Regions from separate parts of the Ignatzschineria rhizosphaerae genome, predicted to be linked through region 2. Evidence: riboswitches for the same ligand, from Rfam matches in the RefSeq annotation. Region 2 holds a riboswitch; the other holds the start of a gene.
What was found. Region 2 has a riboswitch for thiamine pyrophosphate ahead of MMG00_RS09085 (thiamine phosphate synthase). Riboswitches for the same ligand answer to the same signal wherever they lie in the genome.

Region 1: it holds a riboswitch for thiamine pyrophosphate, as region 2 does, so the genes downstream of both, thiC (phosphomethylpyrimidine synthase ThiC) here and MMG00_RS09085 (thiamine phosphate synthase) in region 2, are expected to answer to the same signal.

What each region holds. Positions count from the first base shown of each region.
Region 1 covers NZ_CP093379.1:34,589-43,110, reverse strand. The annotation lists gene MMG00_RS00165 (NAD(P)/FAD-dependent oxidoreductase) at 1-883, shown strand, start outside; gene MMG00_RS00160 (hypothetical protein) at 929-1,288, shown strand; gene thiC (phosphomethylpyrimidine synthase ThiC) at 1,346-3,133, opposite strand; TPP riboswitch at 3,290-3,401, opposite strand; gene MMG00_RS00150 (glutathione S-transferase family protein) at 3,498-4,118, opposite strand; gene MMG00_RS00145 (dihydrodipicolinate synthase family protein) at 4,166-4,996, opposite strand; gene MMG00_RS00140 (DoxX family protein) at 5,169-5,588, opposite strand; gene MMG00_RS00135 (LysR family transcriptional regulator) at 5,795-6,706, shown strand; gene MMG00_RS00130 (Rid family hydrolase) at 6,988-7,461, shown strand; gene MMG00_RS00125 (pyrimidine dimer DNA glycosylase/endonuclease V) at 7,942-8,325, shown strand.
Region 2 covers NZ_CP093379.1:2,058,464-2,066,985, forward strand. The annotation lists gene MMG00_RS09065 (ankyrin repeat domain-containing protein) at 1-267, opposite strand, end outside; gene MMG00_RS09070 (ThiF family adenylyltransferase) at 582-1,697, opposite strand; gene MMG00_RS09075 (thiazole synthase) at 1,725-2,492, opposite strand; gene thiS (sulfur carrier protein ThiS) at 2,515-2,727, opposite strand; gene MMG00_RS09085 (thiamine phosphate synthase) at 2,858-3,493, opposite strand; TPP riboswitch at 3,548-3,656, opposite strand; gene MMG00_RS09090 (sorbitol dehydrogenase family protein) at 3,823-4,332, shown strand; gene MMG00_RS09095 (GMC family oxidoreductase) at 4,381-5,973, shown strand; gene MMG00_RS09100 (cytochrome c) at 5,975-7,441, shown strand; gene MMG00_RS09105 (extracellular solute-binding protein) at 7,834-8,522, shown strand, end outside.

The DNA of each region.
Region 1 (8,522 bases), 1.1 Mb from region 2:
TAATACCAAAGGAGTAAAAGAGTTCTCATATACGATTGACGATCTTCCTGCGGCAATGAGGTTTAATCGTGAATTCACAGATAGCATCATCCAATCTGCTATTTTACAAAAAAAGCATCATCTAGTCATTGTCGGTGCCGGAGCTGCTGGAGTTGAATTAAGCGGAGAAATTATCAATCAAATACTCACCGCCTCTAACTATAGCAATGATAATTTTATGGATTACATTGATGTCACTATCATTCAAGCAGATGATCGAGTCGTTCCTACTTTTAAAGATTCTATTAGCGAAGCTGTAAAACATGCCATGGAAAAAATTGGAATACGGATTCGCCTCTCAACTCGAGTTTCAGAAGTCACTAAAGATAGTGTTATTCTAGAAAATGGAGAAACCCTTAAAGCCGATCAAGTCGTTTGGACGGCGGGAGTAAAAGCTCCCGAAGTATTGAGCAAAATTAAAGATTTAGCACTTTCACCAACATCTCAATTGATTGTCAATGAGCATTTTCAAGCTATCGATGACCCTTCAATTTTTGCCATAGGTGATTGTGCTTATGTACAAGATTCCCCTCTATCAACAACAGCACAAGCAGCATCTCAACAAGCTATCTATTTAGGGAATCATTTCTTTAAAATGATGATACAACAAACCAATATCCCCTCCTTTAAATATGTAGACAAAGGATCTCTTGTAAGTATTGGAACATACGCATCTTTTGGTATGTTTGGTCGCAACACTATATTTAGAGGCTTGGAGTTTAGAGGTCTATCGGCAAAAATCGCACATATTTCCCTTTACAGGCAACATCAAATGCGACTCTTAGGTTTCTTTAAAGGGTTATCTGCCTGGATCTCTGACCGCTTTAGAAAATGGTCTAGATAAAAATACAACAACTATCAAAAAATAATCTCTCCTGAGGATAAGTTCATGAAAAAATTACAAATGCTATTATTTAGTACTATTTTTTTAGCAGCAGGATTAAGCTTTGCACAAGATTCACCAGAAGGAAGCTGGTTAAAAGTATCTCCGGATCAAAGTTGGGTTATCTACAGCTTTGCACAAGATGGCACATTTAGCCGAGCCAATAATAAAGCACCGAACGCGCAAGCATTAGGTCGCTACATTATCAAAAAAGATATGATCTCTTTTATCGATAACCCCGATGATTATCAACCTGTTGGTTTTGAGATTAAAACAGGGGAGTGCAACGGCTATGAAGGCCCGCATCTAACCTTATATAACCCTGTCTCTAAAGTTGATTTTGGCTGCTTTGTTAAAATCAATTAACATCTCCCATAAAAACTCTCCTGTCGATAAGACAAGAGAGCTCTTTAAAATAGAGAATTAGCTATAAATCTGCTGTCCTTGCTCTTTAAACTCTGCAGATTTTTGTTGCATACCTTCTAAGGCAACTCTAACCTCTTTTGGAGCATCTGCGAGATTTTGGGCTTGCGCTTCTCTACGAATATCTTGAGAGATACGCATTGAGCAGAACTTTGGTCCACACATAGAGCAAAAGTGCGCAACTTTAGCAGCTTCTTGCGGCAATGTTTCATCGTGATACTCACGCGCAAGCTCTGGATCTAAACCTAGATTAAACTGATCTTCCCAGCGGAACTCAAAACGAGCTTTAGAAAGCGCATTGTCACGCTCTTGCGCTCTTGGATGTCCTTTAGCGATATCAGCTGCGTGCGCTGCAAGCTTATAGGTAATCACGCCAGCTCGAACATCATCACGATTTGGCAGACCTAAATGCTCTTTCGGCGTGACATAACAGAGCATTGCCGTGCCATACCAAGCGATCTGCGCTGCGCCAATTGCCGAGGTAATATGATCATATCCCGGTGCGATATCTGTCGTTAATGGGCCAAGCGTGTAGAAAGGTGCATCATGACAATGCTTCTCTTGCATCACCATATTCTCTTTAATCTTATTCATTGGTACATGACCTGGGCCTTCGATCATTGTTTGAACGTCATGCTTCCACGCAATTTTTGTCAGCTCGCCTAATGTTTTAAGCTCTGCAAACTGCGCTTCATCATTCGCATCAGCAATTGACCCCGGGCGAAGTCCATCACCAAGTGAGAAAGAGATATCATACTGCTTCATGATCTTGCAGATCTCTTCGAAGTTCTCATAGATAAAGTTCTCTTTATGATGCGCTAAGCACCACTGCGCCATGATTGAACCCCCACGAGAAACAATGCCAGTGACACGATTTGCTGTTAAAGGAATATATCGGAGCAAAACGCCGGCGTGAATCGTAAAGTAATCAACCCCCTGCTCTGCTTGCTCAATTAAGGTATCTCGAAAGACTTCCCAGTTAAGATCTTCGGCAATGCCGTTCACTTTTTCAAGGGCTTGATAAATCGGTACAGTTCCGATCGGCACAGCAGAATTTCGAATAATCCATTCACGAGTTTTATGAATATCTTTACCTGTGGAGAGATCCATAACGTTATCAGCCCCCCAACGAGTTGCCCAAGTCATCTTCTCCACTTCTTCTTCGATATTAGACGTGATTGCCGAATTCCCGATATTGGCATTAATCTTCACTTGGAAGTTTTTCCCAATAATCATCGGCTCAGCTTCTGGGTGGTTGATGTTTGAAGGAATGATCGCGCGCCCAATTGCTACCTCATCACGCACAAATTCAGGATCAAAACCTTCACGAATCGCAATAAATTCCATCTCCGGCGTAATAATGCCTTTACGAGCGTAATGCATCTGCGTGACATTCATGCCATATTTCGCACGAAGAGGTTGACGTTTTAATCCCGGAAATACCCCTTCATTAATGCGAGGATCATCTTCTCGCTTATAACCATCGTCACGGGCATTTTTAATGCGCCCCTCATATTCCTCAACATCGCCGCGCTCTATCACCCAATTGCGCTTTAATGCTGGTAAACCTTGTTTTAAATTGACCGTGTAATTCTCATCAGTGTAAGGGCCACTCGTATCATAAACCCGAAACGGGGCATTTTTCTCGATCACTTCTCCCTTTGGGCCGAGTGTATCTGAAAGCTCAATTTCACGAAATGGCACTAAGAGATCCGGACGACTTCCTTCCACATAAACCTTACGGCTCTTAGGAAACTGCTTCATTAACGTGATTGATTGTTGTGACATAAAAACCTCTCCTTTATTATCCTAAAAATAAAAGACGAGATTCTGGCATGGGCGTAAATAGGTACAAAAAAGCCCGAGCATCCGCGATTCATATCACGTTTAACTCAGGCCTAATCGACACGATAAATATCAAGATTCATCCATCAAATTGATATTTAACATAGATTTTTACTTCCCTACGCTGGTACTAGCCAGATCAGGTCCTGAGGGTTTAAGCATATTCATGCTAATCTCAGCCCAACTCTATTGGGCACCCCTAGTGAAAATAGACACCTTTGGTATCAGAGGATAGTTATAGCGTGTTTACTCGCAGAAAGCAAAACCACTGACAAATTTTGACAAGACAATTCCCTATTTTTAAGGCTTATATGATCTCAAGCTTAGCGCCTACAAGCCACTCTTTCATTGCTGGCAAGGATAATATTAAATCAATCCAATCTTGGCATCTTTGATTTACCGGCAAGCTATAACGACTGATACGAATAGCAATAGGCGCAAAAAAGGCATCCACAATCGTAAATTGATCCCCTGCTAAAAAAGGCCCTGAAAACTTGTAAAAGCCTGTTTCCCATAATTGATTAATACGCTCTAAATCCTTTGCTAAGGCTGAATCAATCTCTGTAAGTGGTGATTGCATCTCACAATTCATCGGGCATTGACTTCTTAAAGCTAAAAATCCTGAATGCATTTCAGAAGTTGCAGATCGCGCCCAAGCTCTTGCGGCCTTGTCTTTAGGCCACGCTTTGGAATGGCTCTCTGCAATATATTCACAAATAGCTAAAGAATCCCAAATCGTAATATCCCCATCTTGTAAACAAGGGACTAACCCTGTGGGTGAAAACTTTTGAAATTTTTTAAAAGTACTCCCATCTTTCTCGAAGCGCTCTAACCTCTCCTCAAAAGGAATATTGAGCATTTTGAGTAAAAGCCAAGGTCGAAGTGACCAAGATGATAGATTTTTATCAGCAATATAGAGCGTTAACATAATGATCCCTTTTTTAAAATGATAATCTGGTCAATTAATACCTAAAACTAGTTTCCTAAAGGCGTACGACAAATCCCAATATCAATACCCTGCTCATTTAAATATTTTTTAATCTCTACTAAAAGTGTTCCTTGAGAAAAGGGTTCCATTAAGACTAGAAGCTTTTGGTACTCCGCTTCTGCACTCGAATGATCTTTTGCCATTACTGCATTTAGTATTGCCGTCACTGTTTTAGGAAAAAGATTCCCGCGAACTGAAGAGAGCCCATTATAGCCCCAGTTAAACTTAGGTAACATATCGACCTCACCGCCAGCTAAATAGAGAAAAGGTCGCTCAATCTGACTTGTTAGAATCTTCATTTTCGCTTCATCGCCGGCATCTTTAATTCCTTCAACTAAAGGATGCTTACTAAGTGCAATAATATTATCAATAGAGAGATCAAATCCCGTTCTTAATGGATTGTTATAAAGGATCGTGGGTTTTCCGGCAGTTTCGATAATATCGATGGCGTAACGGTAGGCTTCCTCTTGAGATGGGCGAATGTAAGGAGAAAAGGCTAATAAGATTCCGTTAATTGAAGCGCTCTTTGCAACCTTTTCCGCTAAAGTAACGGCTTCTTTTTGGCGAATGGAAGCAACACCAAATTGAATTTGAGGCTGGTCCAATACCTCTAAAGCATCGAGCAATTCCATCTTTTCACTTAAAGAGAGAGAATGTTGCTCCCCTGTGGATCCACAAACCAAAAATGAATCACATGCTTGCCCCATTAAATGATGAATATGCGCTAAAGTGCCAGCAATGTTAAGGCTTTCATCCCAATAAAATGCCGTAGGAACAGCAATATTAAAGTTTTTTAATCGTAAAGGTGGGGTTTTCATGATCTTCTCTCTTTTAGATACTACGCTATTTTTAGCGTCACACTATAAGTGTGTAACACGTTGAACCCCTTTGGTAAACCACTTTTAAAGACATTTTTTTAAATAAAGAAAGACCACTTATCTTTCACAGACAAGTGGTCAAAAACCATTCGCTAATAGTTAATTTTAGAAATTACTTTTTTTCTAAAAAATGATCTAAACTCAAGCGCCCAGCACCATAAACAACGAGATAAATAAATCCGCCAGCAAGACCGATATTTTTCATAAAATTTGTCGCATCATCAGCAGCGCCATGAAACATAAAGGCTGTCAAAATATTAAATAACACTAAAAAGAGCGCCACAACTCGCGTTTGAAAACCTAATAAAATAGCAAGTCCGCCCCCGAGTTCTAATAAAATAACGAGGATTAATAAATTCCCCGGCAATCCTTTAGATTCCATATAAGCAGCAGTTCCAGCATATCCCCCAATTTTACCCCAACCCGCTATAATAAAGAGATACGAGAGGAAGGCTCTTCCTACTAAGGAGAAAGTGGCTTGTGAACCTGCTTGTGAAAATATATTTTTAACCCAAAGATTGGGATTGATCATGATAACTGACTCCTACTTGTAATAATAAAAAACGCCCTTAAAAACAATTCATACATGTTTTAAATGCTTTGAAAATCTAAAAGTAGTATAAAATAGATCACTAACTCGTTAATATAGAATGAAAGAAAATCTTTATTTCCAAATTAGAAATAAGCCTTTCAAAAACAGAAGTATTACCCAAATTCCCCCAGCAATAGAAGTAGATTATGAGCCCATTTGAAAAAGTTGATTTAGAAGATATCCATGTTTTTTGCAAAACTGCTGAATGTAAAAGTTTTACTGAAGCTGCAATCTTAATAGGCACAACGCCACCTTCAATCAGTAAAGCCATTGCTCGTCTTGAAAAAAAACTCTCCTTAAAGCTTTTCATCCGCTCCACTCGCGCGATGAGATTAACAGAAGATGGTCTTAGCTACTATGAAGTCTGTAAGGAAGCTATTAGGAATATTCAAAATATTGAAAGACAACTAACTAAAAGTGAAAAGCCTCGCGGTATTTTAAAAATCACAGCTCCAGATAGCTATGGCATGACTATTTTACAGCCCCATCTTAAAAAGTTTTATGAACAGCATAAACAGACATTACAACTAGAAATTGCGCTTGGAAATCATTTTGTAAATTTCACAAAAGAAGCCTTTGACCTTGCCATTAGAATCGGTGATTTAGAGGACTCTCGTGTTGTCGCTAAATACTTACACGATGTTCATATGAAACTTGTGGCATCACCACAATATATTAAAGAGCATGGAATGCCAAAAACGCCAGAGGATCTGCATAATCACCAATGTATCGCGATTAAATTTCCTAATAAAAATATGATAAGCCCATGGGAATTTGGGCCAAACAGAACAGAGATCCCTCTCAATTTTGCAGTCGTACATAGCCATTCTCTAGGAGCTTTAGATCTTGCCGTAAAAGGTTATGGTATTGCACGGATGCTTGATTGCACAATGCAATCAGAAATCGATAAAGGGAGTGTTATTGAGGTATTACCAAACACAGCGCCACCACCAATGCCGGTGCACCTTGTCTACCCAAGTGGGCGTTACATTCCTTCTAGGATTCGTCTTTTTATAGAGTACTTTCAAAAAGAGATTCTTCCTACGATTCAACGATAATTTCAAAGCGAAAAACTGTATAAAATATTATCAATCAACCGTAAGAATTAAGTTCTTCTACCTCTTTTTAATAAGATAAAAGATCCATAAAACTAAATGAAAAACAAGAACTTCAAAACATAAACCGTTGATATTTATTATGAATTGATCAGGAAAATAATTCATGCAGAAGATGAGGAGTTTCTAGGCGCAACACAAAAATCTCTTTCAACAAAGCTTCTTTCCTCATATAATGACTTAAATCAATTTGTTAAATCATGATAAAACAGAAGGAAAGATTTATGAAAAAATTAACCGCTATCTTACTCGCAGCTGGTATTTCAATGAGTGGCGCTATGGCTGCTGAAATCGAAAGAACGCCTGCAGGAAACGGCTTCCCAATCTCAACTGTTGTATCAGTACCAAGCGATGCTAAAACTGTTTACTTAAGCGGTGTTGTTCCACCAGCATTAGAAGATGGAACATTTGCAAAAACAACAGAAGAGCAAACTGTTGGAATCCTTAATACCATCAAAGCAACGCTTGAATCACAAGGTCTTACAATGGCTGACGTTGTGAAAATGCAAGTATACTTAGTAGCAGATCCTGAACTTGGTAAAATGGACTTTGCAGGCTTCATGAAAGGCTATACACAGTTTTACGGTGAAGCAGAAGGCGCTGAAAAAATCGTACCTGCTCGCTCAGCATTTGAAGTAAAAGGACTTGCATTCCCAGAGTGGTTAATTGAAATTGAAGTAATTGCTGCTAAAAAATAATATTTTAGTCAGGCTTCATTCAATAGATATCAAAGCTAAAAGTGATCATCACTTTTAGCTTTTTTATTATAAAAATATTCTCAAAAAATGATCTTACCCGAAGAATCCTATACTTATAATAAAATCAGTTTAAAAGTGACTCCATCAGATTGCCGGCGCATCGGCTATTAATAATAAGAAAGATGTTCTATTTAGCATCTTGCAAACAGTGTTTAATACGTATCTTTATAGATTTATGCAAGGCTCAAGGGAATGTTTCGTATTCTTTCTAAAACCGCGAGCCAGCTGTTTAAGACTTGCCCTCCCTCAGATAGACTCTGTTAAACCCAAGATGCTCTAAAATCTCCTATTGTAATAAGTATTACTAATCCTCCCCATCTTAAAGACCACTTAGATTACACTCCTTAAAATTGTTATCATGGGTCTTGTTATCATGAGTAAAGATGTGGACCTTTTAATTTTTAATAAGATTTTACGATCATGACTCGAATCAATATTATTGACCCTCGCGATCTTTGCGATCAACACCTATTAGCAGAACATCGAGAGCTAACTAGAATCCCTAATGATATTGTTAAAAGAGAGGGAAATGTTCCTCTTTCAAAGGAAAAAGCGTATCTACTCGGTCAAGGGCATGTGACTTTTTTTCGCGATAAGCTCCTGTTTCTCAAAAATCGTTACGATGCGTTACATGAAGAATGTTTAAAAAGAGGGTTTAATGTGAGTTATCGTTGGCCTGAGGATGCGATTAACTTTCCTAAGCTCTGGAATGATTATGATGTCACGGATCAAGATATTGCCCTCAACCAAGAAAGAATCAATGAGAGAATGCCGGTTAATCCAAGGTTTACCAAGCATCTTTAAAATCTCATTTTTTAACAATAAAAAGATGACTTACAAAAAGCAACATTAAGAAAACTACAAATAACTTTTATAAAAAAAGAAAAGCCACCCATGAGGCAACATGGATGGCTTTATAACGATCAGAGGAAGCCCTGATTTCTCAGGTGAATACCCCATCACGCAGAGTTATAATGCCGTAAATAAGACAACTTCTCAAA
Region 2 (8,522 bases):
TTCAATATCTTGTCCGTTTGCAACCATAGACTTTATAAGCTCAAGATTTCCCTGCTTTACTGCATCAAACCATGCGGCATTTTCACCTGTGGATGGCGCTTCATAAAAAATACGATGCTTTAACTTTGTAGGACTTGCGATATCCTTCATTTCAACAATATCAAAACGAAATTTATCTAAATCTACCGCTTGATCTGCACTGGCAATACCTAGTGAGAGCGATAAAACTACCGCACTCCACAATGCTTTTATTCCTAAATTTTTCATTTTTATAATTCCCTAGCGACATTATAGCTATCTGCTTTATAGATTTTCACACTATTTTCATGGGGATAACAATAGCATAAGTTCAGTTTCCTACCTACCTCACATAGGAAATTCAGTTTTTCTTAAATAGCATGAATCATCCAATTTATAATCAATTTTGATTAAGAAATATTATTTTAAAAATATTAAGGGTACAAAGTGTATCCAATTCGCTTGCACGCTACCGGATAGAACGATTCTTGTGCTTCTCATAATCGCTGCGCCGGCAATCTGATTCAGTCACTTTTAAATTGATTTCACTATCATGACTTAATCTACTGAAATGGATCAGTAATAACTAAACGATAAATTTCTATCGCTTCCTTAACGTCATCAACCCCATATACAATCCCTCGCCCATCATGAAATAGAATGATGCGGTTATTCTCTAAATGGATATTGAGAAAGTAATCGTTATATTGATAATGGATATTGCCGGCATCAAGCTTTGTGCTAATTTTTTCAAGATCAAGCGGCTTCACTTCCCGAATCATCACGGAGCCATCGCCGCAAAGTCTTTGCGCTTCCCTCTTCTTAACATGAAGATCTGGATAAGTCGGATGATCACCGCAAGTTGGGCAATCGGCATCCTTGAGCTTATGAAGATTCATATCCTGAGAGTGAAATTCCCAAAGATCCATCGTAAAGAGCGTTTCTCTAGTTGCTGAAAAATCTGCAAAAAACTTCATCGCTTCACTTGTTTGAATGCCGGAGATTAGCTGTAAAATCGGCTGAATTACTCCCACTGAGCTACAACTATCCCTCTTTTCAGAAGATAAGCTTTCTAATGGTAATAAGCCGAGCAAACATCTTAAGCAAGGGCTTTGTAATCGATTGCCGGCAATCATATTCGCGCTACTCTTGCCGATATCCTCAGCATCGCTATCCTTATTCTCCTTTGCCGGAAAATTAAAGTTATAACTCATGCCATAACTCTCAAGCGCAGTACCAAAGATCCAGGGTATTTGTAACTTATAACAAGCATCATTGATTAACATACGAAGCGAGAGGTTATCAGTACCATCTAATAAGAGATCATGTCCAGAAATTAACGTTTCAATATTATCAGAAGAGACATCGGCAATATGAGTTAAAACCTCAATTTCTGAATTAATCTTGGCAAGATGCTGCTTGAGAGCGATAACCTTTGGTAACGCTCTCTTTGCATCTTGCTCTGTAAAGAGCGTTTGCCGCTGTAAGTTTGAATACTCCACAAAATCACGGTCAATCAGTGTTAATCGGCCAAAACCTGCTCTCGCTAAGGTTTCCGCATGTTGCGAGCCTAATGCCCCGCAGCCCACAATCACAACTTTAGCTTGCTGAAAAGCCTTAACGCCAGCGCTACCGATTCGATGAAATCGAGCTAAGCGGCTATAACGATCTTTAATCATCTCTATTTTAATCTCTTTTAAAAACAATTAACTTGTTATTAACCCTGTTAAGGGGCTACTTGCCGTTGCCGATTTTTTCATGGGCATCCGTTTAGCAAGATATCCAAGTCGCCCGGCTTTAGTTGCAAGATTCATCGCTAAGCTCATCTTAATCGGGTCTTCACTATACGCCACAGCGCTATTCATCAAAACACCATCTGCGCCAAGCTCCATTGCAAATGCGGCGTCTTTTGGGCTTCCAAGTCCCGCATCCACAATCACTGGCACCGTTGCTTGCTCAATAATATGCTGCAAATTAATCGGGTTAATAATCCCAAGCCCACTGCCAATCGGCGAAGCACCCGGCATAATCGCATGACAACCAAGCTCTTGTAGGCGACGCGCTAACACCACATCATCTGAGGTATAGACTAAAACTGTCATGCCTTCAGCAAGTAGCATCTCCGTGGCGCGTAGAGTCTCGATAGGATCTGGTAATAAGGTTTTAGCACAACCGATAATCTCCACTTTTACCATATCGCAAAGCCCTGAAGCGTGAGCAAGCTTTGCCGTACGAACCGCTTCTTCCGCCGTGCTTGCGCCGGCAGTATTGGGCAATAATTTATATTTAGAAAGATCTAAAGATTCAAGGAGATCGGGCTGATTATCATCAAAGATATTCATTCGGCGCACTGCAAAGGTTAATACCTCAGATTCACTCGCTTCTACTGCCCCTTTTTGCTCTGAAAAGTTACGATATTTCCCCGTTCCTAGAAATAGACGTGAATTAAACTCGAAATTCCCAATTTTTAAAATATCACTCATTTTTTTCTCCATCCTAACCACCGCCCACAAAATGGACAATTTCAAACTGATCACCCGAACCGATCACGGTCTTGGCATAATCCTCTTTCTTAATCACTTCACGATTCATCTCGACAATGAAAAATCGCCTCTTCTCAAGATATAAGTGTGTAACCAACGCTTCTACTGTATTGACAGCGGAATCAAGCATTAACACTTCTCCATTAACTTTAATTTTTATACTCATTGAAAAACCTCCTTCATTTCTCTACATTCATTCATGCTTTCGTCTCTTTTTAAATGACAAAACAAAGTGACAAATTCCGGCAATACTCTGTCATCAAGCCCGTATTCTTACGTAATCTGAAGAATCGTGATTATTGGTAGGATTGATCGATCATCTCACGAAGGGCTTTCGCTCGGCGCAAACCTCTACCCACATCAAACTGATAATTCACCACCGGAAATAACGCAGACATTACCGCAGCACCCGAAGCATAGGGCAAAACTTGTCCTATCGTATCGACATCAATACCACCGATCGCAATGAGCTTACCGCCTCTCTCTTTAGCCTCTTTAGAAGCTTCTCTCAATGCTTCCATTCCAAGTGCCGGATAGCTCTTTTCTGAGGTACGAAAAATATGGCCTAAATAGCCATAATCGTAAGCAGCGATCTCGCGCGTAATAGCGCTAATACTATGAAAAGAGCGACCAAATTTCATCTCAGGGAATGCATCTTGCATTTTAGAGAGGCTTAAGCTCTTTTCCGTTAGATGGGTTCGTGGAATCCCAAAAGCTTTCGCAATATCCGCTCGGTCATTAATAATGAGCTTTTCTGCGGGAATACCACGTTCAAGAATGCTTTCAATTAATAATCCTAAGGATTTTGAGGAACGAGATTTTTCCCGTAGCTGAATATAATCGACAAAAGGCACAATCGCTTCAATTATCGACACTAAACTACTATCAGGGATATCAGAAATATCACGCGTGACGGCATGTAACATAGACATATATTCTCCATTGCAGAGAAAGTGATTTCGCACAGCCACGACAAATAAATACCAAGCAGTGATTCGCCACTTTCCTCCGCTAGTATTAACTAGATCAGGTCATAAGAGTCCCGAAGTTTCACTTCAATCTCAGCTGTTTTTAACAGCACCTCTAGGGGAATACCAATAGGCTAAAAGTATAAGGGATCTATTTTCAGGGTGCAAATCTCTTTAGGGGAAACAATAAATCATAATCATTTATAAAAAAATACAGTGATCTGTCCCATGTTTTAAATGTAAGCCTTATTTTTCAAAACATTGCCTCACCTTAAAACGCTTGGAGAAGTCTCATGAATCACGCCCATATTCCCACCCTTTCTCGCCGTAAATTTCTTTTTAGTTCAACTGTTATCACCGCTTATATGATGCTTAGCCCATCTGCTTTTGCCCTCAATATAACGGAAAACAGGAATGTCTCTTTAGCAAAATTTCTGACTAATAAGCCTTTAGATCAGGCGCTTGTTGACCGTGCTTTTGAAGCGCTCATCAAAGTCGACCCTAATTTTCAAAAGAAAGCAGATGCTCTTTGCTCCTACATTAAAGATCAGCAATTTCAATCCATAGAAACCTTAAAAAAAGATGCTCACTTTAAGAAAGAGCATCAAACAACCGCTCGTTCGATCATCGCAGTTTTCTACCTTGGATATGCTGGTACACCAATACCACAAGCAGCACATGACAACGTTCGATTTGTCACTTATACCGAAATAGAAACCTTTAAACTCACCCAAAAATACACGCCTATCCCCGGATACTCCCGTTGGAAAACCAATTATTGGGCGAATCTGCCAACCGCATAACCCCAACTTTTTATCCATCCATTTTATCCACCTATTAAGGTAATCATTATGAATAATCTCTACGATGCAGATGTCATTATCATTGGCTCTGGTGCTGTGGGCGCCAATGTCGCCAATGAACTCGCTCTTCAAGGAAAATCCGTCATTATGCTAGAAGCGGGCCCTAGAGTTCCTCGCTGGAAGCTCTTAGAAAACTTTAAAAATTCAGGACGCCATTATGATCGCAATAATGCATACCCCAATAATCCTTGGGCACCCACTAGTAACCAAGAAGGCTATTTATACAATATAGGCTCTTTTCGAATGATGCCGGGAATGCTCAAACATGTTGGCGGAACCACTTCTCATTGGGGCGGTGCTACTTGGCGTTATACCCCCAATGATTTTAAGATCCAATCGCTATATGGTGTTGGCAGGGATTGGCCCATCTCTTATGATGATTTAGAGGCCTATTATGTTCGTGCTGAGTATGCGATCGGTGTTGCCGGTTCTGATAGCGAGGATCAATCTGGCATCTATCCAGGTAAGGCTTACCCCAAACGCTCTAAACCCTATCCGATTGCCCCAGAAGCAGATCTTTACATGACAACAAAGATCAAAGAAGCACTTATTCCTGCCGGCATTGCCGTTATTCACGAACCCACCGTGCGTATCCCAAAATCATATGATGGTCGCCCTGCTTGCCAAGGGAATAATAATTGTGATCAGATCTGCCCGATTGGCACCCTCTATAATGGCGCAATCCATGCTGAAAAATCCGTGAGAAATGGGGTGCAGCTCATTACGGAAGCTGTCGTGCATAAAATCATTGTAGGAAACAATCAAAAAATTGAAGCCATTAAATATTTAACCCCCGATAAAACAGAATATACCCTCAAAGCAAAAGCCTTTGTGATTGCTGCTCATAGCTTTGAAACGGCAAAATTGCTCCTTATGAATAATGTGGCAAATTCCTCTGATATGGTGGGAAGAAACCTGATGGATCATGTGGGAATCTCCATGAACTTTCTCGCAAAAGAGCCTATGTGGATGGGAAGAGGTCCTGTTCAACAAGCTACGATTAATCAATGGCGCGAAGGGGATTTTAGATCTCAATATTCTGCGAACAAACATAGCTTTGCCAATAATAATCCCCAGATTGATATTGCAGCAAAGGCGATTTCTGAAGGATTAATGGGGCAAGCACTCGATGATCGAATTATGGATCTCTCATCCCGCTGGATATCAATCTACACCTTCTTTGAGCAACTACCTGATCCTAGTAACCGGATCTATCCTAACCCTAATTGGAAAGATAGCATTGGTTTACCAGGAATTACAATTAACTACGATGTCGATAATTATGTGATAAGAGGTGCCAAAGAGGCTAAAAAACAGTACCAACTCATTACTGAACTGATGGGTGGAGATTCTCTTACTATTAATAGTGCTTGGGAAAACCATGATCACCTTATGGGAGTTTTAATTATGGGCGATGATCCTAAAAACTCTGTTGTCAATCATGAAGGGCGTACCTTTGATCACGATAATCTCTTTATCGCATCGGTAGGGGTTATTCCTGCCAGTGGCGTGGTTAATCCAACTCTTACCGCTATTGCGCTCGGTATTCGTACCGCTGATATCATCGCTAGGGAGGTATAAAATGACATCTTTGTTCAAAAAATATTTTAAAATTTATGGGCGTGCACTGACGTTACTCCTCTCTTTAAGTTTCACTTATGCCAATGCCGAGAGTCCTAAAGATGAGCTCATTGAAAAAGGAGAATATCTTTCGATCCTTGGAGACTGTATGGCATGTCATACCGCTTCAAATGATAAGCCATATGCCGGTGGATTAGAGTTTAAAATGCCTATGGGCACTATCGTTGCAAGTAATATTACCCCATCGAAGCAGTATGGCATTGGAAACTGGAGTAAAGAAGATTTCTCTAAAGCTGTTAAAAAAGGAATTCGCCCTGATGGTTCTCATCTCTATCCTGCGATGCCTTATACCGCATTTGCTATCATTAACGAAGAGGATATCACGGCGCTCTATCACTACTTTATGAAAGGCGTTACTCCCATTGATGAAGCGCTTCCTATCACAACCCAATTAACCTTTCCTTTTAACTTACCCGGCATTATGCCCATTTGGAACCTCCTCTTTACGCAAGATTCCAATCTTACTTATGATCTCTCCTTGACTGAATCCCAAAATCGTGGGAAATACCTTGTCGATGGATTAACGCACTGCTCCACTTGTCACACTCCTCGAAATCAGTTTATGGCAGAAGATTATCAGCAATATCTCGGTGGTGGTATTGCCGATGGCTGGCACGCGCCCAATATTACGAGTGATAAAATCTCCGGCATTGGGGGCTGGAGCCAAGAGGAGTTATTCACCTATCTCAAAACTGGGAGAGCTTTTGGAAAATCATCTGCAGCAGGGCCAATGGCTGATGCTATTGATTATAGTTTTCAACATCTTAAAGATGAAGATCTAACAGCAATTGTCGAGTATTTGCAAACAATTCCTCCCATCGCAAACCCCGAGCAAAAACTTCCTGCCTATCAATATAGCAATCAAGAAACCATCACTTGGAGTGATTTTGAACAATATCCCCCCCACGACAACCAATCTTCATTTTATCGAGATGATACAACCATAGATGGCGCCCTACTCTATAATGCCGCTTGTGCAACTTGTCATGGTATTCAAGGTGAAGGCGCTTTAGATCAGAGTATCCCTTCTTTAACGCAAAATAGTACGGTAGGTCGAGTTGATCGTACCAACTTAGTTCTTACTATTTTAGAGGGCGTTCACCGAAAGCCAACCCTAAATGAAAGCATCACATTAATGCCGGCATTTTCCCTTGAAGAAACAGAAATTTTCTCATGGCTATCTGATGAACAAATCGCAGCTGTTACTAACTATGTTACCGAGCATTTTGGTGATGGAGAAACTACATTATCAGGAGTAGATATCGAAATTATCAAGGCAGGTGGAAACACGCCCTTTCTCGTAAAACATGCCTCCGTGATTGCGATGCTAGGTTTCATCGCCGGCATTTTAATCATTGCAATAATTGGAAGGTTTATTTTTAGAAGATGTTCTAAAAGATCTTCTTAATCAATAATGTGATTTTCAATAGCTAAATTTTTCTATAATTGTCATACTAGATTAATCTGGTATGACAATCCTCATAGAACCTCATATACCCTATTTTAGAGAAGACTTGATAAAAATAATATTTTCTCAGAATTAGATAACGGTTGTCCTATTCACTCATTTCATGTTACAACTCTTTTTTAGCACATCATCAGTGCTGATCGCTCGGCAGAAATAAAAGCCTATTACTTTGTACAATAACTATAAAAATTCTAACTTTAGAATCAGCTTCCGTAATCTTTGTAAATCACGTTAGACGCTTTCAACTCCGCTTTTATTCCCAGCCGATTTCTTGTTATTTTATTTAGCTTGCTAAGCAATTTACACCACTTTATTGGATAGGAGGATATGCCATGCGTATCATTCGTCATTTAACGATGCTGGTCGCTTTTTGCGGATTATTATCACTCTCTTTAGCAAACGAGAAAACTCGGGAACTGAAAATTTATAACTGGAGCTCTTATGTCGATCAAGCGCTCATGGATGACTTTACAGCAAAAACCGGCATTAAAGTCATCACCGATGCCGTTGATAGCAATGAAGCCTTACTTGCAAAAACACTCACCGGTAACTCAGGATATGACATTATCGTTCCTTCTGATTTTGCTGTGACTTACCTCATGGAAGCGGATCAACTCTTAAAGCTCGATTTTAATAAAATGCCCAATTATCATAATCTATTGCCATTTGCGCTTGAGCGCTTAGCGACCTTTGAGGGGATTAATGATTATGCGATTCCCTACTTTTGGGGAACGACCGGCATTGGCTATGATGCTCAAAAAATCCATGCGCTTTTACCAGAGGCGCCCGTCGATTCTTATGCGCTCGTTTTTGATCCAAAATATGCTGCAAAAATTGCAGAATGTGGAATTTACTTACTCGATAGCGCCGTTGAAATGACGCCACTTATTAATATCTATTTAGGACAAGATCCTGAATCTGTCGATCCGCAAGATCTTGCTAATGTCCAAAAAGTTTTAGAAGATATTCGCCCCTACATCAAAAAATTCCACTCATCAGAATATATCAGTGCCATTGCTAA